Regions from separate parts of the Thalassotalea castellviae genome, predicted to be linked through region 2. Evidence: predicted binding sites of a transcription regulator. Region 2 holds the regulator's gene; each other region holds the start of a gene.
The links. The regulator FNR, encoded in region 2, switches genes on or off when oxygen is low (the NO sensors DNR and NnrR bind a similar motif). The targets are predictions, from matches to a motif close to TTGATCTAGATCAA.
Positions count from the first base shown of each region.

Region 1: the regulator FNR is predicted to act here: its motif matches at 8,034-8,047, upstream of RM573_RS08950 (FeoA family protein).
Region 3: the regulator FNR is predicted to act here: its motif matches at 7,087-7,100, upstream of napE (periplasmic nitrate reductase, NapE protein).

Region 1 is NZ_JAVRIF010000004.1:25,283-35,642, forward strand. Features, by position in the region: gene RM573_RS08920 (sensor histidine kinase) at 1-1,717, opposite strand, end outside; gene RM573_RS08925 (response regulator transcription factor) at 1,747-2,442, opposite strand; gene RM573_RS08930 (serine hydrolase domain-containing protein) at 2,715-3,920, shown strand; gene RM573_RS08935 (hypothetical protein) at 3,931-4,824, shown strand; gene RM573_RS08940 (MmcQ/YjbR family DNA-binding protein) at 5,001-5,393, opposite strand; gene feoB (ferrous iron transport protein B) at 5,534-7,726, opposite strand; gene RM573_RS08950 (FeoA family protein) at 7,726-7,950, opposite strand; gene RM573_RS08955 (TonB-dependent receptor) at 8,136-10,360, opposite strand, start outside.
Region 2 is NZ_JAVRIF010000013.1:39,046-49,405, forward strand. Features, by position in the region: gene RM573_RS16935 (PEP-CTERM sorting domain-containing protein) at 1-162, shown strand, start outside; gene uspE (universal stress protein UspE) at 508-1,437, opposite strand; gene fnr (fumarate/nitrate reduction transcriptional regulator Fnr) at 1,627-2,346, opposite strand; gene RM573_RS16950 (sulfite exporter TauE/SafE family protein) at 2,391-3,056, opposite strand; gene RM573_RS16955 (M14 family metallopeptidase) at 3,129-4,178, opposite strand; gene RM573_RS16960 (AAA family ATPase) at 4,426-5,349, shown strand; gene RM573_RS16965 (DUF58 domain-containing protein) at 5,382-6,371, shown strand; gene RM573_RS16970 (transglutaminase TgpA family protein) at 6,428-8,500, shown strand; gene RM573_RS16975 (DUF4870 domain-containing protein) at 8,821-9,147, shown strand; gene recC (exodeoxyribonuclease V subunit gamma) at 9,272-10,360, shown strand, end outside.
Region 3 is NZ_JAVRIF010000008.1:11,709-22,068, reverse strand. Features, by position in the region: gene RM573_RS13495 (winged helix-turn-helix domain-containing protein) at 1-1,968, shown strand, start outside; gene RM573_RS13490 (ABC transporter permease) at 2,097-3,101, opposite strand; gene RM573_RS13485 (ABC transporter ATP-binding protein) at 3,103-3,987, opposite strand; gene RM573_RS13480 (hypothetical protein) at 4,267-4,449, shown strand; gene RM573_RS13475 (hypothetical protein) at 4,467-4,676, shown strand; gene RM573_RS13470 (tRNA(Met) cytidine acetyltransferase TmcA domain-containing protein) at 4,734-6,968, opposite strand; gene napE (periplasmic nitrate reductase, NapE protein) at 7,159-7,320, shown strand; gene napF (ferredoxin-type protein NapF) at 7,348-7,884, shown strand; gene RM573_RS13455 (chaperone NapD) at 7,877-8,173, shown strand; gene napA (nitrate reductase catalytic subunit NapA) at 8,185-10,360, shown strand, end outside.

The sequences.
Region 1 (10,360 bases), on a different contig from region 2:
GCTGGGCTGATACGAGATCTTTAACTAAGGCCAACCCTATTCCTGTTCCTTGTGTAGACCGAGTTAATTCATTGCCACCACGGTAGAAAAGCTCAAAAATTTTCTTTTCCTGCTTTTGAGTTATGCCCTCACCATAATCTCGTATCTCTAGCAAAATCCGATGCTTATTTCTTGGGTGATTACGAAATATAAAATCAATTTTTTGCCTAGCCGAATCATCGATCTTTTTTCGATTGAAATACTTAATGGCATTGTCAGTAATATTAATAACGACCTGAGAAAAAGCGTCCTGTTCTACGAAAACCAACACACGCTCGGCATTAGCTATATCCAATAGAATATTTTGTTGAAAACCATGTTTTTCGATAATCGATGAGGTTTTAGAGCGAATAATATCCACGAGAAGCATCAGTGACGTATATTCTGGCTGTACGTTTTGCTGCTGTTGGCTAAGCGTAGACAACTGCAATATATTATTTATCAATCGTGTAAGGCGCTCACTTTCGCCATAAATAAAATCAAAATAATTTTTCTGATGATCTTCAGAGATTACGGTACCCTCTTTGAGCATTTGAGAATACATACGAATTGACGTTAATGGTGTTTTTAGCTCGTGGCTAACTGAAGAAACAAAATTAAGCCGTTGCTCCCCTAGTGCCAGTTGCTTAATTCCAAGACGATAAAATCCATAACATGCGGATAATATCGCAATAATTAAAACAATAATAAAAATGCTGCTATACATCATAGCTGATGTCATTGGTAAAGCGTTGGTTGAGAGAGTTAATGAATAACTATTAAAGGGCGGGAAATGGTTATACTTGTAAATCGATTGTTGTTGAAATCGTTTATCTAATTTTGGCAGTATGCTCACCTTAACTTGGCCGTCAGCTACGTTTTCATAAAAAAAATATTCTGAAGGGGCAGTATTTTTTTCATCTTTTAACTCAACTAATATCGAACTATCGAAGTGCATTTTTTTAAGGGTATCTATCACTAATTGCGACAGGTAAGGGTTGCGCTTTACTATATATCCTTGCAACCAGTATTGTTCGGCTACGGTTACAACACGATAGAAAATAAAATAGTCAGGTACATCAAAGAAAACACTAAAGAACTCGTCTTTTGCAGAGAAGTCTTGTTGGCTTAATTTCGTGATGGTTTGCTGTATTGAACTTGACTGCAACAAAAGCTGTTCGATTTTAGTTGCTGTGTTTTTACGTAGCTGCAATTCAGGGTTTAACGTTTTATCTGACGCGAGTAGATTGGCATTATCGGCCTCTATTTTAGATAAACTATTAGTATGTAAAGAATCGAGCCAAATAGGACTGTTAAAATGTCCTTTGTTACAATATTGAAAATAGCCAACTAACCATTTATCGCTTGGTTGTTCGTATTCTAATCGCGAGAGTGGCGATATTACCTGTTGTGACTTTGTTGTATATGGGTTATATACTTGTCGATAGTAATCAAATGCATCCACTGGTAGCGTATTGGATATCAATCTTCTTTCAGTCAAACTTCCATCTACTATTAGCTCTAATTTATTCGCTTTACGCTTATATTCAAGCAGTAGGTTATTTTCGATCTGTTGAAACCCAAAGTATAAAATCGTTCCTAGCGGGATCAATAAAAATAACAAAAAAGCTATGGCCAAATAGCGAAATCGACGCAAACGCTGAGAGTAATTGAGTAAAGGTTTTTCTGAAGTTCGCATGTTAAATACTCATCATATGGAACAACTCACTAAATCACAAAAAGCTGATAGCCTTCGCCACGGTGAGTGACTAAGTGTTTTGGGGATTTAGGATCAATTTCAATTTTTTTGCGAATTTTTGCGATATGTATATCCACTGTTCTTGTATCTAAATCGCTGGTGTTTTTATAGTCCCATACCTTCTTGAGCAACTCTTTACGAGAAACGGGCTTACTCTGACTAAGCAGATAAATTAAAATTTCCACTTCGCGGCGAGTGTATTTTGTTTCAAGGTTGTAAGAAGACCCTGTTAACGATTGCGTGCAAATAGAAACATCATTACTTAATTGCAACGTTTTATTTGTTCCCGTCCAACCTGAACGTCTAACTAAAGAATTCACGCGTAATACTAGTTCTGATGTTGAAAATGGTTTTGCTACATAATCGTCAGCGCCAAGTGTTAGGCCGTTAATGATGTCTTGTTCAGTATTTTTTGCAGTCAACATGATAATGGGCTGACTACGTGAATGTTGTCTCAGTACATTACAGATCTCAAAACCATTCATAGAAGGCAACATAACATCCAAAATAATGCAGGCATATTGTCCATCTAACCCTTTAGCTAACCCTTTTTTTCCATCACTTTCACTTTCAACTTCATAGCCATGAAATACAAATAAATCGGTGAGTCCCATTAAAATAATAGGTTCGTCCTCTACGATAAGAAGTCTAGGTTTAGTACTCAAATTTATGCCCATTTATTTGAAATGACAGTTAACAGCGATGTGTAGTTTTTTTCAAATATACAAGAGTTTACATAATACTGAATGTAAACTTTTGTAAAACTTCTTGCCTTATATTTTTACATAGCTTGTCTGTTTTATTGTTAAATCGATTCATAAACTATCCATACTAGGTAATTAAGCGGTAAAAACAAAGTGAGTTATTACCATTAATTCTTTAATAAACATTACTTTGATTATCAAAGATAACCATTTTATGAGTAAAAGGGATAGCAATGATCAAGTTAAAATTTAAAAATTTATTTATCGTTGTGTTATTAAGCGGTTTTTGCAGCTTAGTAACCGCACAAAATAAATATGACGCGAAAGAAATTGAGCGCATAGCGCCGGAAGCTACAACCGCCGAAACCACGCTTTCATTCAGAGATATTTCTCCACTCAAAGAAGCTTATATCGATACAGCACCAACTGACAGGAAAGACGGTATCCTCGTGGGCAAATTAGGCGATAATGGTCGTAATATAGTTAAGATTGTTAAGCTAGCTCAAGAAATAGCCGAAAGTAAATACGGTAAGTACGACAGTCTACTAATCGCCCACAAGGGGAAGCTCTTATTTGAATCTTATTATCTGCGCGGCCGTATCAACTTAGCGCACCCACAAGCTTCAGCCGTTAAAGCCTATACCAGCTTAGCATTGGGGCGTGCTATTCAGATGGGTTATCTGACTATGGCCGATCTTGACAAGCCGCTCATTAGTTTCTTAAAAGGTATCGATAGCACAAAGCTTGTGGCAGGCGCAGAAAAAATCACTCTTCATAAAGCACTCACCATGCATGGTGGTCTTCGCGTCAATAATGACAAGTGGGAAGAACTAAAGAAAAATCCTGAACCACTCCAAGGTCAAGGCCTGGTTCAGACACTTCTTGAGAACACAGCGCCAATTACTGAAGAGTCTCAGATATATAATTATGGTAACCACAATCCAATGTTGGTGATGACAGTTATTGACGCGGTTGTGCCGGGAACTGCTAAGGATTTCATAGAAAAAGAAATCCTCGATAAATTAGGCATTACTAATTATAGCTGGTACACACATGTTAGTGGTCTGCCACAAGCTGGTTGGATGGTGAGCATGACATCTAGGGATATGCTCAAGCTGGGTAGTGTGGTTCTCAACGATGGCAAATGGAACGGCGAACAGCTTATATCAAAAACCTATCTTGCTAAGGCCACCACAGGTATTGTTAAACCGACTCAAGATTGGATGCCTGAAAACTATCGCTACGGCTATTTTTGGTATCAATCCACGCTTACGTCGGGTGACCAATCCTACAATGCCACCTTTGCCTGGGGCGGTGGTGATCAACGCGTTATTGTGATTGATGAGCTTGAGCTAACTATTGTGCTCACAGGACATACCAGAGAAGAAAAGCTTATGGCTCAGATTTCAAATGTTGTTTTACCTGTTTTTGCTAAATAAGGAATCAATTATGAAATTTGTCCAGTCTTCAATCCCTTTGTTTCTTTTATTTTTGATTATAAGCTGCAAAAGTTATAGTAAAGACAAAACTCCTGCATTAGAAAGTCGCTATTTTGGCGAAAAACCACCCGGCTTAATACCTAAGCTTTTTGATCCAAAAATAGTCTCTCCAGATGGAAGGTTTGACCATGGTTCGTTTACGCCAGATATGAAGGAATTCTACTTCACTAGGAAACATGGCAAATATAAAAAGCGCGCATTTTTTGTTATTCGATACGAAAACAATACTTGGGGACAGGAATCTGAGACCGATATAAGGTGGCCACAATTCTCCACTGACGGTAATGTTATGTATATCGGAAAGAAGTATAGGGAACGAACTGATGCTGGTTGGTCGGAACCCAAAAGCCCAGGAGAGTTCATAAATAAAATGGCGCATGGGATGTCGGTTTCGTCCAACGGAACTTATTATATTACGGTTTATAAAAAGGGAGAACATATTGAAAATGGCACTATCCATTATTCTCGCCTTATAAATGGAAAATACACCCCTTCAGTAAAAATCAATGTTGGAATTAATTCAGCAAAATATGTAGGTGGCTCTCTTATTTCCCCAGATGAATCCTATTTAATCTGGTATATGAATCGAGAGGATGGGTATGGGGATTCAGACATGTATATCAGCTTTAAACAGGAAGATGGCTCTTGGTTACCCGCAATCAATATGGGCTCAAAAATAAACACTGAAATGTCTGAAGGCGCTCCACAACTGACACATGATGGAAAATATCTATTTTTTACTAGAGGAGAATGGAAAGTAAAAGAAGATGGAACCCGCAAATATATAGGAAAAAGATATTGGGTGGATACTCAAGTGATTGAGAATTTAAGACCTAAACTTTAAGTTATATGATTATATCAGCAAGGGCGACGCCAAAAGACAGCGCGCCTTCTGAGGGCGTTACCTGTAGTAGCTCAGACATGATCTAAACGGGATTGATGATTTCTCTACTTCTGCTTTTGGCTCCTAGCCGACGTTTTCCTTACATCGCAAATGCCTTTTTTGAGTGTATTAAAACATCACAAATGTAACAAAATTGACTGCTGATCTTTCTTGGTCATTTTACTGACCACTAACATATAAGAATTATCAATCATCCGCTCTATTTCGCCTTGAGGAATAGAACCATCTAGAATCACCGTATTCCATTGCGCTTTATTCATATGATAACCGGGGATAACCGAAGGAAAAATATCACGAAGCATTTCGGCTTCTTCAGGATCGCATTTTAAGTTAATACAATAATGCCCTGCCATTTTGCCATCAGTATCTTTTTCCGATCCTTTTCCAAGTGCTAATGTCGCAAACATCTTAGTTTTTACACGAAATACTTTTACGTCATCACCAAAAGGGTAATAGAGCGATGCTTCAGGTTTAGATAATAAATATTTTTCTGCTAGTTGCTCTTCCATAAACACTCCACATAAATAAATTTTTCACTATCGCTAAAATAATGATTATTTATCGTGCACACAAGTAAAAATTCAACTACAAAAAAGCAGGAATATATCCTGCTTAATGTCGGTAAAAATTAAATACGCTTTATCTATCGTTAGTGATATGACACTTGTGTCGGTATCGTTAAAATATTTTTTCCGAAGCGTTTTAGCCATAGATAAATCGCAACAAAGACACTGATAACGATAAGTAATATAATACCTGCAGCAAAAGGAGATTCAGTAAAAGTAGCAAGCTGATACACAAAAGTCGCCACTAAATAAGCTAAGGTGAAACTCCATAATGCAGCAAAACTAGCCCAGCGGGTGCCCACTTCACTTTTGATCGCGCCCATCGCCGCGGCACATGGCGTATAAAGAAGAATAAACAGCAAGTAACTAAACGCACCAATTTTGCCAACAAATGCTGCTTGCATGACAGTAAAAGTCGTTTCATCTACACCCTGTTCTTCTGCGGCTATTTCAATCGTTGAAACATCGCCAATATCGGTACCTAGTGGATCATCAGCTTCAATTCCTAACAAGTTTTCTTTGATGGAATCTATCGCTTCTGTCCATAAGTCTTTAAATGAAGCAACAGCTTCCTCTTCCTGTGACGGAACTGCATATAAACTATTAAATGTTGCTACCAACGCCTCTTTTGCAAAAATGCCGGTGATTATACCCACACTCGCTTGCCAGTTGTCTTCTTTAATCCCCATCGGAGCTAAAAGTGGCGTCACAACTTGCGCACTTTGACTTAGCAAGGAGTCTTGAGAATCATGATGACCAAATTCTCCATCGGTGCCCAACGAGTTAAAAAAGTTTAAAACACAAACAACAATGACGATTGTTTTACCCGCGCCAAGGATAAAAGAACGTGTACGTTGTGTTACTCGTTGAATTAAATAAGAAAGCTTAGGCATTTCATATAAAGGTAGTTCCATAATATTTACGGAATTGGCCCCCATTAATACCGTATGTTTTAATAAAAGTCCGGTAAATAAAGCCGCTGCAATGCCAATTAAATAAAGTAGAAAGACTAAGTTTTGGCCAGAGTCAGGAAAAAAAGCGGCGGCAAAAAGCGCATATACTGGCAGCCTTGCACCACATGACATAAAAGGAGACATCATAATGGTAGTAATGCGTTCTCGTTCGCTATCGAGAATACGCGCCGACATAACCGCAGGCACTGTACAACCAAACCCGACAATCAATGGTACAAACGCTTTACCAGGCAAACCTATACGTTGCATGGCAGAGTCAACAACAAACGCAGCACGCGCTAAATAACCACTACTCTCTAATATCGATAAGCCAATAAATAAACAGGCAATAACAGGAATAAAAGTAGCCACAGTTTGCAAGCCTAATCCTGCGCCTTCAATAAGCGTAAGTAACCACTGCGGAGTACCAAGTCCCGTTAAAAATTGTTGTGGATAATCAACAAATATTGCGCCGGCTAAAATATCAAAAAAGTCGATAAAGGCACTACCGACATTAATGGCAAACATAAACAGTAAGTACATCATGCCAAGAAATACGGGCACACCTAGCCAAGGGTGCAAAATAATATGATCGAGTTTATCGCTTAATTGTGTTTTATTCATCTCATCGATTTGTACGTGTGATAACAGCTGTTGAATAAATTCATAACGTGCTTGCATAATGGCGATCGCGTTATCATTTTTTGCCTTACAGCCTTCAGAATTACAATCACCTTGTTCTAACTGGTGTAAATGAACATCGTCTGCTTTTTGAGAAGAAATAACGTTTTCGGGTAAGTTCAGTGCCTGTATTTGCGTGGTTTTAGCTGGCATAGATTGCAAAGCGTCGGCAACTTTTTCAGTCATGTTACGTTTTAAGCTATTACCAATAATCACCGGACAACCAAGCTCTTTTGACATTAACTTTGTATCAACATTCTCCGCTTCTTTTCTATCGGTTTTATTTAGCACCACTAAGACAGGTAAACCTAACTCCAACAATTGAGTTGTCAGGTACAACTGTCGCTTCAATTGCGTCGCATCAACAATATTAATTAAACAGTCAATTTTTTCTGCTTTGAGAAAATCTTGCGTGATAGATAAATCTTTTCCTTGATGAGTACGTGCTGATAAGGAACTAATACCCGGTAAATCAGTTAACAAGGTTGCTTGATTATTAAATAAAAAGGTCTGTTGTTTGATAGCAACGGTTACTCCCGACCAATTGCCTGTTTTTTGTTTTGCACCACTTAAGGCATTAAAAAACGTACTTTTACCAGAATTCGCAAAGCCGACTAACGCAATATGTAAATGATCAGACATTAGACGATTTCGATTCCTATTTGTTGTGCAACACTAGGGGCAATACAAATTTTGGTACCGTGAAGGTTGAAGGCAATTGGGCCATTAAAAGGAGCTTTATGAGCAAGTGTCACTTCCGTTTTAAGCGCAAAGCCTTGTTCAATCAACTTAGTCGTTAAGTCGAAATTTTCAGGAAGTTTACGAATGACAGCACGTTGAGTCCGCGCTAACTGTGAAAGCGTCATGACAGCCTTATATGTTAATAACAATGATTATCATTAATGTTACTCTAATATGAAATTTTGAGCAATAAAAGAAGGTATTTACCTTGATGTATATCAGGGTTGTTAGTGAATCATTTCAAAAGTAGAAATAAAAAAATGCTTGTAACAGCTAAGCTACAAGCATTAAAACACAAAGAGTGGAGTGTTTAAAAGTTATAGCTTACTTCAGCCCAAGCACTCATGCCTTCGGCAGGTAAACGATTCATTACAGTAATATCACTACCTTTGACACGGTTGTATCCGCCTAAATGGTTTCGATATTCATTATCAAAAATATTATCGACACCTGCGCGTAAGGTCACTTGATTGTTTAGATAATATTGAAAATCAACATTGATCACGCCATAGCCTGCGCTCTCTTGTTCATTATTAGTCACAGCAACCTTATCAGTGGAAGCTGCAAATACAATGGCAAGATTCGTTGACCATTCATCACTTGAGTAACTCGCATTAACTTGGCCATTTAACGGCGCAATGCGATATAAGTTATCATGAATATCACGGCGCTCGCCTCTGACAAAGCTAACAATAGTCGATAAACGCAAATGTTCATTCACTTGAACGTATCCGTCTAGATCTACACCGTATAATTTCGCATCGACATTATTAAACTGTAATGGGTTATCATCACCAGACATCATGTTCGCCATCATACTTGCCGACATTTCATCCATCCCTAAGGGCGTACCTTGAATATAATCATCAATTTTTTGATAGAAAATATGCGGGGCAAAGCGAACATTATTTGATTGATAGGTTAACCCCAAATCTAATTGTTGCGCTGTTTCCGATTTAAGGTTGATATTACCAATATAGGTATTTCCATCGGCTAATCCGCCCGTCGCTTCCATGGGTGTCCATAAGTATCGTTCTTGATAAGAAGGTGCCCTATTTTTTAACCCTAAGCCAATGTACATCGACAACAGCTCATTTAATTGGGTATCGATGCTTAAAGCAATGTCGAAATTATTGTCAGTAACACTCCTATCGGCTTGATTAAATCCATCGCGTAAATCAATCGCAAGTTCTGACATTGTCGGCATTGGCATAGTGTCATCCATATCCATGGAGCTATTCATGTCCATGTTTTCATCCATGCCCATATCCATGTCGCTTGGCATCTGCATCATTGCCATAGACGTTGATACTTTGTCAGCATTTGCTTGTGCTCGTTTATAACGTAAGCCTAATTGAACTTGTGTATTATCAAACTGTTGTTGCCATTCAACAAAAGCGCCAAAACGATTGTCTTCAACACCGTTAAAGTTAACCACTTCAAACATCATATTATTTGGGTTAGTGATCACAGAATCATGCTCAGCTAAGTATCCATCTACACCGATACGTAAATCACCATAAGAAAACGATTGCTCCAGCGATAATTTAAAATCGGTTGTTGTGGCACTGGCGTTATTACGTCGATATTTTGTGGGGTCATCATTGGTTCGCATCAAAAAGTTTGTCATACCATGATCCGCATCTAGGTAACCTAATAACCAATTCGCTTGCCAATTACCTAGCATAAAGTGGCCATCGAAATTAACGCGATGACTAAAAATATATTCAATATCCATAGGCAATGCCGGCGTGCCAGAATCTTGCGTGTCGGTATAGTGATAACTAAAACCCGTTTCACTTGCGTGACCAAAATAACGAAGATCTGTACCAAATTGACGCTTTTCAAAATCGCTAGGTGAAATTGTATCTCCACCTCCACTTTCCATACTATCGCCCGCTTGCCAATTTCCATAAAACAAACCAGCTAAATCTCCTTTAGCGAGATTGACGACAGACGATAAAGTACCCGCGTTATTATTACTTCGAATACCGGATTGAATATCACCAGTTGATTGCCAATCGTCACTATTATTACTTTCTGCCTTGCGCATTTTAATGTCGATTGCACCACCTAATGTATTGATCCCCGCGGAAACCGGTGCGATCCCGCGATAGATTGTCATAGCATCGACAATTAATGGCGTTGAATAACTTAAGGGAGTATCCATGGCATTTGGACCTGCACCAATTATCGTATGACCATTTAAAGTGGCGGATAATCTATCTCCATAAAGCCCTCGATATTGAGCAATTCCCGTAACCGGTCCATTGGTATTTACATTGGCTCCCGGTACAGATGTTAACCAATTCGCTAAATCAGGCTCTGTAGTTTTACCTTGAGCATAACTTTCATTATTCTCTAACCCAATATGATGACGTTGATTGGTAATGGTGATCACTTCGATATTTTTTAGCTTTTCTTTTTCGATAACATTAGGCGCATCAGCCCAAGCTTGGCTAGAAATAATTGTAGAGGAAAGCAATACCGCTTTGACTGCACATACGCTTGCTTTAATACGGAAAAATTGTCTGG
Region 2 (10,360 bases):
GTCAATCAAAATCATACATTTCTAGGGGGAAGTGCACATTTTGGCTCTGCTGTATATGGCGCATACTCTCCTCAAACAGACGTTCCTGAACCCTCAACACTAGCTATTTTTGCTTTGGGCTTAATAGGGTTGGCTTTCCGTAAATTTAACCAAAAAGGTTAAATATTTACGTGGTAATGTAAAACACTGATCAATTAGATCAGTGTTTTTATTTTTAAAGACAAACAACACCATATCTAACGTTGATGTTGAGCCGTTTTGGGCTGTTATTTTAAATTGTCTCCATCAGAATCAATCAACATTAGTCTGTTAAAGTTCTTTCATCACTTTTGTTAATTAATTTTCTTGATAAATATAAAAATAAAAATAAATATTTTTACTGAAAAAATAAGCCGCTTTGCTATTTCAGCAAAACGGCCCTAGTAAATAAAACAAGCAATGTGTTACCTTGTTTGCGTATTAAACTTATTATTTAATACATTGATAAAATGGTCTTTAACATAAGCGTTAATTGGCAAGTGGTGAAACATATCCATCCGGTTTTAAGGCTAAAACATCACAGTTTAAATTATCAATTAAATGTTCAGCAGTATTCCCGATCAGGGCAGCGGATAATCCTGTTCGGCCAATAGTACCTAAGATCACTAATTCTGCATCTAATTCGTCTGCCAGCCTGACAATGATATCTTCTGGTAAACCTTCTTCCACATGGGTGTGCTCTTTACTGATTGCAAACTGTTGAGCATGCTCATCCATCGCTTCTATATGATGACTTAACATGGATTCGTTGTATTCGTTTGCATTAAATTCAGGGATCTCAATTGCGATATTAACGGGAGTGCCAGGGAAAGAGTTGACCAAATGAACATTTGCCTTGATCAATTTTGATAGATTGATCGCTTCTTCTGTTATTTTTACATTTAAAGATTGATGCTCTGCTTCAGCACTGCCTACATTGAGTGCCGCGACAATATTGCCATTCATCGGCCATAAATGATCTTTCACTAATAAAACAGGACAGGGACATTTTCTTAAGATATGCCAATCAGTTGGCGTGAATATGACTGATTTTAATTTATCGTGCTGATGTGTCCCTTTAATGACTATGTCATAGCCATTATTTAATACTTCTTCAATAATGGGTTCAAAAGGTCTATTGTGCCAAATTACTTTAGTATCTATTGCAATATTATCGTGTGGTAAAACGTTAATTAACTCATTCAACCATTGAATACGATCATTAATTAACGAGTTGCGCATAGCTTCACGCTCATCGTTTGACAGCATGGTAGTCATCTCATAAGAAAAATCATATATCGAAAGGAAAGCTGTGATGGTGGCCTGAGTTTGTTTGGCTAATTCAATCGCTCTTTTTAAGGCTTTTTGATCTTCAGTGGTTGGATCTATGATTGCTAATATTTGATGATACTTTTCCATATTCGCTCCAGAATAACTCATGTTAATGATTTACTATCAGTATAGTTATATTCTTATATAACACATAGTTGAAGATTGTTTTAAATCAATAAATTGGTCGTATTGAAGGAAAAGTTAAGCAAGCAAATACTTTACAGATGTTTGAGAAATATTTACGCAAGGAAAAGTATGTGGGAGAGTGATCTGCTGCTATAGCGCAGCACAATCTTCAAGCTTATCGCTGTCTAAAATCGTAATAAGCTTGCCATCAACTTTAATTAAGTCATTTTTATTGAATCGATTCAATAAGCGACTAATTGTTTCAACCGTTAAGCCGATATAATTGCCAATATCACTGCGAGTCATCGTCAACCTGAACTCAGTGGCTGATAATCCCCTAGCGTGATAACGGGCGCTTAAGGCACATAAAAATGTAGCAAGACGCTGCTCAGCATTCTTACGGTTCAATAAAGTTAACATTTCTTGATCATTTTTAATTTCAGAGCTCATCATACGAAGGATTTGCTTTTTAAGCTTTGGCATATGATTAGATAAATTATCTAAGGTATTATAGGGGATTTCACAAACCATTGAAGTTTCTAATGCTTTTGCAAAGCTCGGATGTTCAGACTCTGCTATGGCATCAAACCCTAATAAATCTCCTGCTAAATGGAAGCCGGTAATTTGTTCTTCACCACTTTCGTTTACCGTAAACGTTTTGAAAGTGCCAGAGCGTATAGCGTATAAGGACTGCATAGTTTGACCATCTTGAAAAAGCTGCTCACCTTTATGGATAGGGCGTTTCCGGTCAATGATTTCATCAAGGGTTTCTAACTCTTTTTCATCAAGAGAATACGGTAGACAAAGTTCACTGATGCTACAATTTTGGCAATGAATATGTTGTTGTGATGCGCTTTGATTCTTGTACATATTTTCCTTAACATCTAAGTTAATTATCCACTTCGAGTATGGTATTAGAACATTTGTGTATATGCAAATTTTAGCGTCAAGATACCATAACTTATTAGTAATAACGCCATAGTTTTTCTAAAATAATTATTTTGCATTAATAGCTTTATAAAAGTAAAACCAAATGAAACCGTCAATAACGCAGGTAAAGTACCAAGCCCAAAAAACATCATGATCAAACCTCCTTTTATTGCGTTGCCGCTGGCTAAAGACCAGGTTAATGTTGAATAAACTAAACCACATGGTAACCAACCCCATAAGGTACCTAAAAGGAAAGATTTCTTTACACTCTTTATCGGAATTATCTTTTTACTTAAAGGCGATAAGTGTTGCCAAAGGTGTTTACCAATTACTTCAACTTTTGATATCCATAATAACCATTGACCAATGTATAATCCGAGCAAGATTAAAAAAATACCGGCAATAATTTTTAAAGTGACAATAGGAAATCCTAAGTGTTTAATTGCGAGTGAGCCGGTTAAACCTGCGATAGCACCTATCAAAGAATACGAAAATATTCGCCCTACGTTATAGCTTAATATAAAGGGGGTTTTGTTTATTTGTTGCGGTAATGCAGACGTAAGCATGGTGGTAATGCCTCCACACATCGCAATACAATGACCACCACCTAATAAACCGATGACGAAGGCTGATAGAAAATCTAATTCCATACAAAGACAATATCTTTCACTGACAATCTTGGCTGGAGGTTAACATTATTCATCACAGGTAAAAACTATTTATCACGTTTCAAAGGTTCCTAAAGAATGTTTAACGACATAAAATAAACAATCATTTTTGGCGATAAACTTGTTTGTTGTTGCTTTAAATATTCTCAAATGAGTTGCACAGACTAATTGATTGTCTCGTAAAGTGAAAAATTCGTCGATAACGTTTTCTTGATCTTCATTTAATAATTGCAAATTTTTTAACCCTTTTGAATCTAACCAACCTAGCATTTGACCTTGATGAGCGCCACCATAATTAAATTGCTCAATATTATCTAATAACGTCACACCACATTCACCTTCATAGTGATGGCTATAGGTTAGTTCTACATTGTTTTTTAACGTTAACCGTAAGGGTTTACAAATTATCTCAACGGATTTTTTTTGTGGGTAATTAACGTTTGGCGGACATTCAGCGATGTTTTGTATTCCTTCAAAAGCGACTTCATGCGCTTGTTCGTCATTACTGCCTCCACACTCAATTGTTATGGTTGGACAACTAAAAGCTTGTTCAGTTAATGCGCCTATTTGTAAGCCTGATAAAATTACCGCATCGCAAAAAAATGAAGTTAACGCGATTTCTTTCATTGATAACGTCGGCGATACAGCAAAAGCAGGACTTGAACCCGAACAGTTATGTAAGTCAACGACGAATTCAGGGGTTACTTCTCTAATGGCTTCTTCAATGAGTCGAGCTCGAGCATAGTAACCATCATTTCGTGAAATACCAAAACAGCGATTTAGATCAATTCCATGCGGTAAAAAACGTTGACTTAGTAACGGGCTGGCATTCGCGGCCTCTACTGAACAAATAATAAACCTAATATTCGTTTGCGGTGTCGGTAATTCCCCTAAGGAAGTCAACCAACGGTGAATGGCAATTAATCCTGATGGTTCATTACCATGTAATAAAGTGACAATAACACGACATTTATCAACATGTTTACCGGCTACATCAATCACGGTTGGTACATCTAATGATAATAAAAACTGTTTAAAGTCAGCTTTAAGCGTAATTGGCTCTGGGTTATTTAAATATTCAATGTCATAAAAATCTATATTCATATGTTTTTTATTATCACTAAGTAATATCATTAACGGATTGTTTTTATTGATTAAAAGTTAATATTATAGTTATCAACGGACACTTTGACGTGTAAAAACAATTCATTATTATGTAGAAATAACAGGCACTATTTAAGTTTCTATTATCTGCTTTGTTAACGAGCAGATAGCATGTCATACTCAAAGGTGGAACTTGTTGATTAAGGTCAATAAATTTTTATTAAACCATTTTAGTAAAAGGATATTCATGCAAGAACTCGTCATTCAAGCGTTATCACAGATTGAACGATTTGTGATCGGTAAACCTGAACAAGTCAAATTAGCACTAGCCTGTTTACTAGCAAAAGGGCATTTATTGATTGAAGATTTACCCGGTATGGGAAAAACGACTTTAGCCCATGTATTAGCGTCTTCAGTAGGGTTAAATTATCAACGAGTTCAATTTACCAGCGATTTGTTGCCTGCTGATGTTATAGGCGTGTCAATTTTCGATACAGAAAAACATACGTTTACCTTGCACAAAGGGCCTATTTTTAACCAAGTCGTTTTAGCCGATGAAATCAATCGAGCCAGCCCTAAGACACAAAGTGCGTTATTAGAAGCGATGGAAGAAAATAGTGTTAGTCTTGATGGCTGCACGCATTCTTTACCCAGACCTTTTTTTGTCATTGCAACACAAAACCCATTATTTCATGCAGGAACTTATCCCTTGCCAGAATCTCAACTAGATCGTTTTATGATGAGAATTTCATTAGGCTTCCCAGATAAAAAGGCGGAACAACAAATATTAAAATCTGCCAATATTTCGTTAAATTATGAGGAAATACATTCGATTATTTCCCTAGAAAAATTACAAACAATACAAAAACAAATCAGTAATCTTTATGTTTCAGATCCGGTTATCGATTATGTTATTGCGTTATTTGAACATTCTCGCAGTGGCCAATTAGCCGTAAATCCGTTATCACCTAGAGCAGGCAAAGCGCTGATCGCTGCAGCGAAGGCTTGGGCATTTATTGATAATCGAGATCATGTCCTTCCTGACGATATTAAATCAGTGTTTAGTGCCGTCTGTGAACATAGAATGGTTGGGCGTCAAATGACCGGTCACGAATCATTCTCAACACAAATACTGAGTACAGTTGATAGCGCATCATTTTTCAGTGATTAAAACGTTTAACTCATCATGGATGCTCATAAGCTATGTTACGTAAGTTAAGTCGATTAATTAAACAATTTTTCACTAAAAAGTTTGATACTTGGTTGAATCAACGTATGCCAAGTCAGCCTAATCATAAGCTTGCACAAAGAAATATCTTTATTTTGCCTAGCCGATTTGGTCTTGCTTTCATCTTTTTTATCGTTTTGCTTTTTATTTTAGGAACCAATTATCAAAATAACCTCATCATTCTTTTGAGTTATTTATTTACGAGTTTATTTATCACAACCATGTTTTATAGTTTTTTTAATATGGCGGGTTTACAGGTGGACGGTAATGGTATTTATTTTGGGTTTGTTGATGAAAAAATTATCATTCCTATTAATATTTCAGCTCAGCAATATAAACAATCTTTTACTTTCTCCTTTTCAGAACAAAAACCTATCTCAGTGGCTTCAATCAAAGATAAAAAAAACGTAACCATCCCTGTAAAATATAAAACTCGAGGGGAAAAACACCTTGGTCGTTTAATTATTGTTAGTGAATATCCTTTAGGTCTATTCAAATGTTGGACAAAATTAAAGTTTGATATTAGCGTGATCTGCTTTCCCAAAGCGCTTGAGTGCCAATCCTATTCTAACAACAATATCAGCGCTCCGCTTGAAGATAATTTAGCGGTTGAAAGTAGTGTATTAACAAAAGGTGACGACTTTTATGATTTAAAGCGTTATCAACGCGGAGAGCCTTTAAGTCAAGTTGCTTGGAAACAAGTGGCCAAAAGGAATATTTGGCATACCAAGCAACATAGTGATCCTCATAGTCATGCTTTGATTTTAGATTTTAATGATATGCCAAGTTCAACAGTAGAAAATAAACTCAGTAATCTGTGCTATTTAGTGCTTCAATATCATCAAAGTGGGGTTGAATTCGGTTTATCGTTACCTGGTCAAAGTCAAGAAGCATTTATTGAAGCGGGTAGTGGACAAGCGCATGTTAATCAATGTTTAAAAGCGCTGGCAATCTATCATGCTTAATATATTTTACGACTTTAAAATGATAAAAAGTATGTTTGATCAAAAGGATGCTTAGCATGTTTTCTTTTCGAAGCAATAAAAAAGCTAAAGCTAGCAACCATGCTGAAATTACTTTATCTAATGCCCTGAAGTTGCAATTGATTTTTATTCAACTACTTAATTTATCGGCATTAATGACCGAGCTGGCTTTATGGTTTATTTCATTGAGTTTATTATGTTTGCTCTGGCAACTTGCTATATCTTTGCAATATATGGCAAAACCTGCAAATTGGGTAAAAATTTTAGTCTCAATTGTTGGCTGTCTTTTATTAGTTATCTCTGCTAAACATTTAGGGCTTTTATTAGGAATGGTCCATTTATTGTGTTTGGCTTATTTACTTAAACCATTTGAACTACGCTACCGAAAGGATTTTTATCAGCTCGTTGTCCAAGGCCTTTTTATACTAGCGACGGCGTTTATATTTACACAATCAATTTACTTTACCGTGGTAATATTTTGTTTACTAATATTAAACCTAGCATGGTTATTGAATTATTTTTCTAAAGATAATCATTTAACTACTCACATCAAGCAAACAGCAAAATTGTTATTGCAAAGTTTACCTCTTGCCATCGTATTATTTATATTTATGCCAAAGCTCTCTCCTTTATGGCATGTTCCGCTGGCCAATTCTGCCAAAACCGGCTTAAGTGACGAAGTCACCATAGGTGATATTTCTCGTTTAGCTTTATCAAATGAATTAGCATTTCGAGTAGAATTTACCGAGACCACGCCAAGTTATCGACAAATGTATTGGCGGGCCATTGTCTTAGATCAATTTGACGGTACGACGTGGCGAAGGAGTAAAAAAAGTAAACAAGATCTGATTGAACCTGAACAGTCGGTTCAAAATATCGATATAAGTACACCTCAATTATCCTATCAAGTGATAGCTGAGCCTAGTTTCCAACGTTGGTTGTATGCGTTAGATGTAGCAAAATTAGAAGACGTTAAACAGAACAAAGTCGTCTTCCAATTGAAAGATCGTACAATTTTAAGCCGTGAAAAAATTGCCCAGCCTTTATCATACTCAGTGACGAGTTTGATTGGTAATCCGCCAGCATTATTATCGACCGAAGAAATTCACAATAAATATTTAGCGATTAATCCAGATACGAATCCATTACTCGTTGGGTTTGGCAAGCAGCTTAAAAGTAAATACGCTGATAACAAACAGCTAATAGAACAGGTGTTAACGACATTTCGACAAGAAAATTATCGCTATACACTTAACCCGCCAATATTAACCAATAATAGTTTGGATGAGTTTTATTTCGATACAAAAGCAGGTTTTTGTGAACATTATGCCAGTAGTTTTACCTTTCTGATGCGAGCCGCCGGCATTCCATCAAGAATGGTATTGGGGTATTTAGGCGGCCAATATAATAGCCAAGGTAATTATTTTAGTGTTTTACAAAGGGATGCGCATGCGTGGAGTGAGGTTTGGTTAGAAAACGAAGGTTGGGTTAGGGTAGATCCTACGGCTTCGGTTGAGCCAAGTCGTGTAGAACAAGGGTTTTCACAGCAACTTCTTTTAGAAAAACAATCATTATCAAATAATTTTGACGTTTATAACTACTTTTCAGGTTTTTGGTTGAGTCAATTATTACTACAATTTGAAGCGCTTGATTACCTATGGACCAAACTGGTTATAAACTTTACGCAAGAAAAACAAAGTCAGTTATTCACTCGTTGGTTTGGTGAAAATTTTGACCTTGCTACTGTCTTGGTTATAACAGCTACATTATTCATGGTTGCTATAACTTTTTGGCTCAGGCAGTGGTGGGGTAGAGTCAACACACGGGCACCACGTTGGATTTACTATTATCAACAAATTCACAAAAAATTAACTCATATTGGATTAAAGAAAGGTCATGAACAAATAGAAAATAACTTTGTTAAACAAATTGCTGATTTTGACGTTCATCTTGCAAAAGATTATCAACAACTTATGTCAAGCTTTCAGTCAATTGCATATCAAAGAAATTCTCCTGAGAAACAAGCAAGATTAATCACACAAATGAAAACACAATTTCAGCGATTCAATAAACGCATTCACTCATCCATGATTAAAAATAAAAGAAAATAGTTAAAAGGTTAAACTCAATATATTTGATAAATGGTGTTATTAATAATGTCCAAAATGTCATTGTAAATGGAAAACATGACCATTGTGCTAAACAACCTGTTTCTACTTCAGATTTTAATTTTCAATCAATTTTATAGATTGAATTGTTGGTAATTTATTGTTTTTATAACAAATAAATATTAATAGGATATTCTTCTTTAAAATAAATACCTTATAAATAACCTCACTTACTTTTCACAAAACCATCACATTTGTGGTCTTGCTTAGATATCTGATCGCAGCTAGATTTATAGTTAATGGAATTAATGAAGGTTGAGTTTATGTTTTCTCATTCTGATAGTCGTTTACAATATGACATGGTGAAAATCGTCTCTGTTCTTTCTTATCTGACCGTCATCGGATGGTTAATCGCGTTATGTTTATATGGCGATCATAAATCCTCTTTTGCGCGTTTTCACCTTCGACAATCGCTTGGTTTAATTCTTACAGGCGCTATGTTGGCTTTTATCCCATTAATTGGTTGGTTGCTTTGTCTTGGTGTCATAATGGCCTGGTTTTTAGGTTTATTTCATGCGATTAACGGTCAGCGCAGGTATCTACCTATTGTGGGCAAGTTTTATCAAACTCATTTTGATTTTATTCAATAAATCCAACTACTTTCTTAACGACTACTGTTATTTGAAAGTTTGAGTTTAACGCCAATTCTACTAGTGATCTGTGCCTCAATATGATTAAATTCATTTAATACTTATTTGATAATTAGGTTGTCTGTTGATCTACCTTTATCCCGCCAATAAAATGGAAAATTTATTAGCGCTTGTTGAAAAAATTCAACAAATTTCTCCTTTACCTGTTTTCTCCAAAGAAGTCTTTATTGTCCAAAATGCGGGCATGCAACACTGGCTCAATATGTCTTTAGCTAATAAGCGAGGGATCAGCTTTAATATTGATTACGCGTTACCAGCACAATTCTTATGGGGATTGGTGAGAGCCCTTGTCGATAAAGGCGATGGGGTTGAACAGTCACCATTTTCTCGAGAAGCTATGTCATGGCGTATCTATGTACTTTTAGGCGAAAATATTGTACTTGAAGATGAAGAATTTTCAGCCGTAACGGGTTATTGGTTAAAGCATGATCAAGCTTCGTCACATCATTTAAATAAAAATTTTACTAAGCAAGAAAATTTAAAGCGTTATCAATTAGCCTGTCAACTCGCCGATTTATTTGAGCAATACCTTGTGTTTCGACCTGATTGGATTGATGCTTGGCAAGCAGGTAAATTTTCTCAATCAGTTTTGGCCGAATTAAATGAATCTTGTTTTAAAGATAATTTTCACACATTAGAAAAATGGCAAGCTAAATTATGGCAATTTTTGGTCGCAGAGCAAGATTACAACCCACTTAACTTACTAGAAAAAGCTCAAGATAACTTAGCAAATCATGCTCATTTAATTCCAAAGCGTATTTGTTTATTTGGCATTAACGCCATGGCTCCTATGTGGTTATCTTTTATTAATGCTTTAAGCGATGTGACAGAGGTTCATTTTTTTCATTTGAATCCTTGTGTCGATTATTGGGGGGATATTTTAAGTGAAAAACAAGCCATAAAAAATAGTGAACGATGGACCGCTGACCATCAATTAAATAATGACTCAGTTGGTAATCCATTATTAGCGAACCTTGGTCAACAAGGCCGTGAATTTCTTGTGCTATTACAACAATATTCTACAGTAAATATTGATGCGTTTGAAAAAACAGCTCAACAACGAAATTCAACACCACCATCGGTACTTGCCCATATTCAAGACGATATTTTAACACTTTTTGATAGACGGTCATCTCCTACTCATTTACAAGAT
Region 3 (10,360 bases), on a different contig from region 2:
GCGGGCAATAGTTATGTAGGCGAGAAAGCTTTAACTAATGCTATTTGGCATTTAAGGCAAAGTTTAAAAGGCAGTAACAACGAAGATGAAACTATTGAAACCATTAGAAAAGTTGGTTATCGATTATTAGTTGCTCCTCAGTACATTGACAACAATGCTGACGATAACGCCCCAGTGAGTTCTCAGGATAATTATCTTAGCACGTTGACTCAACCAAAAAGCCTAGTATTTGCCTGTGTCGTATTCCTTGTTTTAGGTTTGATGTTTAGCTTATTTAAAACGCCTCAAAATTTTGATCAAGCAGTGATTAAACAAATTACTAAAAGTCCCGGCAGTGAGCTTTTTCCTTCGCCATCTCCTGACGGCACGCAAGTGGTTTTTAAATGGCTGACTGATAAACACAACAGTAATTTATATATCAAAGATCGCAATAACCCTCAGTTATCACCAAAACAATTAACCTTTGGTAACGCCTATGTCGGTCATTCAGTTTGGAGTAATGACGGGCAATATTTATACTTTTCACGAAAAGACAAAAGTAATGATAGTTGCCAAGTGATCCAGTTAAAAGTTTTAACTCAGCAAGAAAAACCGATTGTCGACTGTCCCACCAAAGGGGGTTATTATTACTTAGATATTTCTCCTGACGATAATACCTTAGCATTTCATGGCTACCGAGAACCAGCAGATGAAAGTGGTATTTATTTCATCGATTTAACTAACAATGAAAGTCAGCCTGTACGCTTTTCCTGTAGTAATAATTGCGACTATAAAGAGCGTGATTTTGCTTTTTCGCCAGACGGTAAAAGTATTGCCGTTACCCGACGAATCAATAGATTTAATGAAAATATTTATTTAGTCAATTTAGCGACCAAAGAATTGGAGCAATTAACAAAAGGTGAAGAAGATATAGTTGGCTTAACTTGGCATCCAGATGGCGAAAAATTGGTTTTTGGTGCACAACGAGCAGATATACGCCGAGGATATGTGTTAGATATAAATTCTAAAGCTATTAGCAACTTTCAATTTGAGGGGTTTAGTTACCCTGCTTTTGCCAGAAAGAGTAAAGAATTGTTTTATCAACAACGCTATGAAAAATATTATTTAGCCAGTTTACCATTAGGTAACAATGTTGCTTCTAGCCCTTTCCCTATTATAGAGTCCGAGTTTAGTCATCTAGATCCCCATTATTCGACTAAGCAGGATCGTATTGCCTATGCCTCAAATGAATCTGGTTTTTACGAATTATGGATTTCAGATACACAAGGGTTAAATAGACAACAATTAACGTTTTTAAAACAGACCATTCGTTATCCTAGATGGTCGCATTCTGGCGACAAAATCGCTTTTCTTGGTCCCGTAGAATCAGACAAAGCTGATAAAATATATATTTATGATTTAACCACTAACACGTTATCCATTGTGCCAAGTATGCACCAAATTCATAATCGCCCAACTTGGTCGTGGGATGATAATGCTATTATTTCAGCCGTTTATGAAAAAGAATACGTTGATTTGCATTATATAAATATAGTAACGGGTGATAGCACCCGACTATCAAATGATGGTAGTCGTTTCGGTATCATGACGTCACCGACAACCCTTCTTTATACGGGTGAACGCAAAGGTTTATGGCAATTAGAATTAGCTTTCGAGAACCAAAAATTATTCAATAATTATGCAAATAACCAGCCTTTGAATAAGGTAAGCGGTAAAATATTTAAAACGACTTACACGTGGGATCACACCGAACAAGGCGTATATTTTCATCAAAAATACGATAAACACCATCAAATATCGTTTTATAACTATGCTGAGCAACAAAGCACGCCAATCTTGAGGTTACCAAGAAGTACGCTGAGAACCAGTACAACCTTAAGTAAAATAGCCAAGAATAATGAACTTTTATTTTCTCGAGCGTATTCTCCTCAAGCTGATATTAAATCCTTGAGTCACCCTTTGTTATAACGTGAACTGATTAATAGAAACTCGAGCAGTCAGAGTGCCAATGTTAACACTCTGTCCTCTAAGCACCTGACGGATAATAATTAACTCAGATAATTAACTAGCGCCTATGAACATAAGGTTTAAGTCAATTACCTTTCGGTATTCCAATTAAATAAGTACGCGCCTAAGACTAAAAATATTGCTGACATAATTGCTAAGACACCTAAGTGGTAGCTAATATCGGCTAGGCTAGCTCCCTCTGTAATTATTTTACGCGCACCAGCAACTAAATGAGTGAGCGGTAAGAAATCAGCTATCGTTTTGAGTGCATCCGGTGCTCCTTCTAAACTAAACCAAACGCCAGAAAGTATCATCATCGGCCACGAGGCTAAATTGAGTAACCCCCCTATTAATTCTTCACTTTTACTTCGACATGCCACCAATAAACCTAAAGTGATCAAGCTAAATGCCCCTAATAGACCGACAATAAATAAATCCAAGTAACTGCCGAGCATGTAAAAATCAAAAAAGAAATTACAACCAATGTACACCACAGATGAAGTAAACATTACGATAAAAGCACGAGAAAGCAATTGTGCACTGACAAACTCAAAAGCAGAGAGCGGTGTTGCTTTTAAACGCTTTAATACTGAATTTTTACGATAACGAACAATGACATAGCCGACACCGAAAAGGCAACCAAACATCATATTCATCCCTAATACACCAGGTAAAACCCAATCAACATAACGAATTTTTTTACCTTCAGAAGTTAGTTGTTGAAAATTTTGATGAGTCGCTAGAAATATTTTCTCGACTAGATAACCATTAGGTGATTGTTGATTCACCCAATATTGCTGTGTTGAAAAATCAATCAGCATATCTAAACTATGCTGCGATAATTTTGTTTTAGCTAACGCTTTATCTTGATAATCAACAAAACTAATAAATTTAGTGTCTAAAAAAGAAGATTGTGCCGAAGATAAATTCATTACCCCAACTTTATATGCAGCTTTGCCATCCCCAGAGAAAACAAATGACATACCGACCAACAATAAAATAGGAAATGCTAAGCTCCAGCCTAATGAAGATTTATCACGAAAAAATTCAATATTTCGCGCTTTCACAACAGCTAAAAAACGTTTGAAATTCATATTATTCCCTCAAAGAATGGCCGGTTAGTTTTAAAAATAAATCATCTAAATTGGCAGATTTTACGTGTAAGCCTTCCAGTGAAACTTGCTCTTGCATTAATAATGCTAATGTCGATTCTACTTGAGTTGTGGTGATTTCGACTCGTTCGCCAATAACTTGCCATTGATGCTTTTCAATTAAATCAGCCTTAACTTGCACCAAAGGTAAATAGATAAAAACATCAGAAAAATGCTTATCTAATAAGTGATGCGGTGTACCACTTTCGATAATTTTACCTTTGTCCATGATCACAACTTCATCACATAATTGTTCCGCTTCATCCATATAATGGGTGGTTAGCACAACCGTTTTATTACGTGCTTTAATATTCTTGATCAACTTCCAAAAATTTCGACGCGCTTGTGGATCTAACCCTGTGGTGGGTTCATCAAGAAACACTATTTCCGGATCATTTATCAGCGCAAGTGCGAGTAATAATCGTTGTCGCTGTCCTCCCGATAACAACCGATTATCTCGATCAAGAAAGTCGCCTAAATCGCATAACTCAATTAATTGCTCGTGAGATAAAGTATGCTGATAAAAAGCGGTGAATAAATCTAGCGTTTCTTTGACCGTTAAAAAATCTTGTAAAGCAGTATTTTGAAACTGAATGCCTATTTGTTGAGAAATATCGGCATGAATTGGTTTGCCATAATACTCAACAAATCCCGACGATGGTTGAATAATACCTTCCATTATTTCAATTGTTGTGGTTTTGCCAGCACCGTTTGGCCCTAACAATCCAAAACATTGCCCCTTTTCTATCGTAAAATCGATACCGTCAACCGCATTCACATCATTATAAATTTTAGTTAACTCTTTTACTTCAATGACTGTTGTCGTCAAAGGTAACTCCTTTTTGGCCTTAACAATTATCAGAAATGGTAACCTGCAAATTGCCAAATTAATACACTGTTGACTGAATAAATAAAAAAGCAGGGGAAATCACTGTGATAAGTATTCAATATCTTAATTTTCACTGATCCTACTGATGTTTTTCGTTTACTTATCACTAATCATTCACTTTTTACGCTATTGATAATAATTATCATTTGCATTCAGGTGGTTTATGACTTAACCTAAACTAACATTTATCAATCAAGTAAAATAAATGGAGTGTTGAAAATGTTAATGAACCACACCAATATTGACCAAAATTTAGCACAGGTTGCATTACCGACAAATGTCCTAGAGAAGCTAATATCACTCGGTATCGTTCATGGTGATCAATGTCGTTGTTTAAATAAAGTCGCCAAGCAAGTGATCTGGCAAACTTTATTGAACAACAGCGCCCATATTGCACGATAAGTTAAAAGGAATCTAAAATGGAAAAGTCTACTTCGACATTAAAGTCTTTTGAAAATTGGTTGCAAATTTTAATGAATACTTACCAATGCCACCCAAGTCATGGTTTAGCACAGGTGATAAATTATTACCTAGTACGAATTATTCATGATGAAGAGATAAAATGTGATCATCGTAAACTAATGAAATATTGTTCGATGAAAAAATTTTGGCATTGGCGCAGTGCTTAGTAAACACTCTCAGTTTTTTATCAGTATAAAAATACCACTTCGTTAAAGGCTTACGTTTTAAAGTTTTTGAACTACGTAATTCACGCCGCCGATGATTGTATTATTTAATTCTTTTTTACCTGTTAAATCAAACTCTTGGCAAATACTCTCGATGCTTTGTTTTTGTATTAATCGTTTGATTAAAATTTCAATTAAACGCTGTTTTTCAGCATCATCATGCAAACTATTGTTTAAGTTAGTCGCAAGAAAGTGAATCAACTGGACATGCAGACTATAACTACAGTTATCAAATAAACTCTTTCTCGTGATAAAATTTTCAATCACTTGTCGATCATAATCAGTGAACAAAGGTAAATTTTCTGTCGGCCATTGCTGAATAAGCTCAATGATCACTTGCGCGCTGATATTTTGATATTGTTCGTTGAGCAAATAAGTAAAACTTCGATAAAACCGCTGTTGTAATTGAGCGACTAAATCATCTGCTTTAGTATTTAACGCTTGTAAATACATACTGGAATGCTCGCCGCTGGCTTTATCCACTGAAAAACCTAAACGCACTAATTTATAATGAGCTTTGTGCCAAAAACGTAATAAAGCTTCATTAGCGCCGAAACTCGTGCCAAGCATATCAATGTGGTTTTGCTCAGCATAATGTTTTACATGGCTTAAAAGCTTTAAACCTAAGCCTAGTTGTTGAACACAGGGCAATACGGCAATGCGCATGATACGTAAATACTGAAAATCAAATGCCGTTGAGCAATGATTATGCAAAAATAAAGACTGCGGTAAAAATTGATTTTTTAACCGGAGTTTAGCGTTTGCTACCTGACTTATTTCGTGCTCTTCAGCGCCGCCTTCTTTAACCGTCAACGCAACGGCAACTATTTTCTGTTTAAATTCTAAGACAAATAAACGCAGTGCTTTATTATTTAACAATAGCTTTAAATCACTTGGCGAAGTTTGATAATGCGCGGTAATTAATACCGAAAAAATTTGCTGTAATAAGCTTTCATCTGCCATTAATTGTTGTTGTTCAATACAACTAAACACCGCATCTTGGCTGTTAAAATTTTCTTGTAACCTATGTTTCAGATCGGTTAATTCAATGGCTTGTTTATTACCAGCCTTGTTTTCAATAAAAGGCTCTTCAAGGTTACGACTCTTTAATAAAAACGCATCAAAAACAAAAGACTCTAAAGGATCATTTTCCGCCCAACGAATAGGTTGATTGATATGATATTGATTAAAATAAGGCGTTTTTTCAATTAAGAGCTGAGTGAATTTCACAGCAAAACCACGACCTGCTCCTTCATAACCATGTTGTGTTGAAGAAAAAACAACACGAGGGTAAACATCAACTAGTTGCGACAATATATAAACGGGGATTGCCGCGGCTTCATCTATTAATAATAACTGTGCTTGAGGCTTTTCTTTGATCAGCACATCAACTGCAATATATTCAACCCTATGATGATGATAAATAAACCTGTTTTGGATACATTCGCCTTCCGGGCATGATTGTTGTAGTTGTTGAAAAAAAATAGCTAAAGCATTGCTATGAGGCGCCGTAATAATAAATTTTTGCGGCGCTTGGTTACGCTTTTCAGCCATGATTAACTTAGCAACGGCAATTGCCAACGCAGAAGATTTTCCTCTACCACGGTCTGCTGTTAATAATAGCGGACGTTTACGATGCCCTAAAGCTACTTTTTCAATCGCATTCACTGCACATTGTTGTTGAACAGTCTTACAGCCATTTTCTAGCGACGAACATTTTGGTTCTTGTTCGAAATTTAGCTGTTCATTACTATTATCTTGTTGCTCAACAATCACCGGTAAATCATTATCTGTTTGAGAGAGAACAAAGCTAAACGTATCATTTTTGGCTTTGGTTAATATGCGTTGTACAAATAAATTTTCACTTTCAAGTGCTTGCGCTTGGGTGCAACACCAAATCATCACACCGCCTGCGACTATAGTGCCAGAAAGTGCGGCAAATGCATCTGGGTGAAAATCAGGGTCATTAAATAATACAAGCTCATTTTCTCGGCCTAACTGATGTCTAAAGTTAGCAATAACTTCATTTTCATCATCAATGAGCGCTTTGCCAAAGGTGATAGCACATCTAGGCGCTAAACTGCCAACCTCTTGAGATAGTTGCTCAATCATGGTGCCATAAACCTCACTTGCCCAAGCAATATCACCTTGTAAAACGATTAAGCTTCTTTGCCTATTTTTACGCAATTGTTGAGTTAAGGTTTTAAACCAATAACGAATGTCTGATTGACTCACTATGCTGCTTAATTTTCAAAAAGATAGTTTGATTCTAACAAGCATTTTACTAAATCGAAACTATACTAAATATCATTCAATTAGTTGAAGCTTAAATAATAACTAAAGGCTAACAACCTTGATCTAAATCAATATAGTGAATCACGATAATAGAGACAATGAAACCTCTACAAAAAGTAAGGATTTATTCATGACTGAACACAGCTCGCCAGAGCAAATTAAAAAATATGAAAAAAATACTTTCGTCTTTCTAGCTGTTTTTCTTGCGCCTATCCTTTCCATCATCATTGTAGGTGGATTTGGTTTTATGATTTGGATCAGCCAAATGCTGTTTGGCCCGCCAACCTCTTAGTAACTCGACCAAGTATTAACTATATCTATGACTCAACCATTAGAAAACCCTAGCAGAAGAAGATTATTCCGCGGAAAGGTTACCAAACAACCTTCACTGCCTCGTTTACCATGGATAATCAACGAAAATACATTCACTGAACTATGTAATCAATGTGATGACTGCATCTTAGTATGTGAATCTAACCTTATTAAAAAAGATGAATTAGGTTTTCCATTTGTAGACTTTTCTACCGATGAATGTACTTTCTGCGGCAAATGCCAAGAAGTCTGTCAAAAACCGCTATTTCTTGATAAAAACACTATTGAATCTAACCAGACCCAACCTTGGCCAGGCACGATAACAATTAACCAAAAATGTTTAGCACAGAACCAAATTATGTGCCAAAGCTGCCAAGATGTTTGCGAACCTCGCGCCATATCATTTAGTTACAAAACATCAAGCATTGCAGAGCCAACGATTAATTTAGCCGATTGTAATCAATGTGGTGCATGTATTTCTACCTGTCCACAACAAGCAATTACATTAGATTTAGCAAACAATATTGAGGTGGTTCATGACTGAAAATATTTTGCACATTGACAAAAATTCAACAAATAAACAGCAACCTTGTGAATATCATGTCGCCAGCTTTGTAGCTCATGCGATTAAAAAAAATATCACACAAGTGACAGAAGAAATAACTTGCACTGAGGGTGCTGAAATACATGCAGTGAGTGAAGAAGGAAAAATTGTCTTTACCCTAGAAGCCTCTAGCCAAAAGAAAATAGGCTTCTTAATTGACCAGTTAAAACATCATGTCGGGTTATTAAGTTTATCCCCGATATATCATCAATTTCTAACAGAAGAATAATAGGTACCAATATGACTATTAATCGCCGAGAATTTATAAAAGCTAATGCTGTTGCCGCGGCTGCTGCGGTTGCCGGAGTATCTATCCCAGCTAATGCCACCAACCTTATTACCAGTAGTGATGTCACTAAATTAAAGTGGGATAAAGCGCCTTGTCGTTTTTGTGGAACAGGTTGTAGCGTTAATGTTGGCGTAATGGATGGTAAAGTCGTTGCCACCCATGGCGATATAAAATCGCCTGTAAATAAAGGTCTTAACTGTATTAAAGGTTATTTCCTTTCAAAAATTATGTACGGCAAAGACAGATTAACTACCCCGCTACTCCGTATGAAAAACGGTAAGTTTGACAAAGAAGGTGATTTCACGCCAATAACTTGGGATGCGGCTTTCGATATTATGGCGGAAAAAACCAAGCAAACCTTAAAAGAAAAAGGCCCAACCGGCATTGGTATGTTTGGCTCTGGTCAATGGACGGTATTTGAAGGTTACGCGGCATCAAAATTAATGAAAGCTGGTTTTAGATCCAACAACATCGACCCAAATGCTCGTCATTGTATGGCATCAGCTGTTGGTGGTTTTATGCGTACTTTTGGTATTGATGAACCAATGGGTTGTTATGATGATATTGAAGCAACGGATGCAATGGTGCTTTGGGGTTCAAATATGGCCGAAATGCACCCTATTTTATGGACACGTATTACCGACCGCCGCTTAAGTGCACCACATGTTAAAGTTGCCGTACTATCAACGTTTGCACATCGTAGTTCAGATCTTGCTGACAACAGTATGATCTTCACCCCACAAACTGATTTGGCGATTCTTAACTTTATTGCCCATTACATTATAAAAACCAACCGAGTTAATAAAGATTTTGTTAACAAACATACCAATTTTAGGTTAGGTAATACAGACATTGGCTATGGTTTACGCCCAGAACACCACCTCGAGAAAAAAGCCAAAAACAATGGTAAAACTGCCGGTGGTTCTTCGCCAATAAACTTTGAACAATACGCAGAATTTGTAAGTACGTATACCGCAGAATACACTTCAAAGTTATCAGGCGTTCCGGTAGATAACTTAAATGCGTTAGCAGAACTATACGCAGATCCTAAAACCAAAGTTTGTTCATTTTGGACCATGGGTTTTAACCAACATACACGTGGTGTTTGGGCGAATAACCTTGTTTATAATATTCATTTATTAACAGGAAAAATATCAACACCTGGTAATAGCCCATTTTCATTAACCGGCCAACCTTCGGCATGTGGTACGGCTCGTGAAGTAGGAACATTCTCGCATCGTTTACCTGCAGATATGGTTGTGAATAATAAAAAACATCGCGACTTGTCTGAAAAATTATGGAAAATTCCTACGGGGACCATACCACCTAAGCCGGGTTATCATGCGGTGCTACAAAACCGTAAATTAAAAGATGGTGAGTTAAATTTCTATTGGTCTATGTGTAACAACAATATGCAAGCCGCCGCTAACCTTAATGAAGAAGCGTATCCTGGTTATCGTAACCCTAAAAACTTTGTCGTTGTATCAGACCCTTATCCAACCGTTACTGCACAAGCCGCAGATCTTATTTTACCAACGGCAATGTGGGTCGAAAAAGAAGGCGTATATGGTAATGCAGAACGAAGAACTCAAGCTTGGTATCAAATGGTAGAAGCGCCAGAAGGAGCTAAATCAGATTTATGGCAGTTAGTGGAGTTTTCAAAACGCTTTAGAATTGAAGAAGTGTGGCCCAAAGAACTTCTTGATAAAAACCCTACATACAAAGGTAAATCAATGTATGAGGTGTTATATAAAAATGGCCAAGTGAATAAGTTTTCTATTAACCAAGTTCCAACAGATAGATTAAATGATGAAGCGAGACATTTTGGCTTTTACATTCAAAAGGGCTTATTTGAAGAATACGCAAGTTTTGGCCGAGGAAAAGCACACGATTTAGCCGATTACGACAGATATCACGAAGAGCGTGGCTTACGATGGCCTGTTGTTGACGGCAAAGAAACCCTAAGACGTTTTAAAGAAGGCTCAGATCCGTATGTTGAAGCAGGTAGAGATTTTCAATTTTATGGAAAAAAAGACGGCAAAGCCATTATATTCGCCTTGCCATATGAGCCACCTGCAGAGTCACCCGATGCAGAATTTGATATGTGGTTATCAACGGGACGGGTAT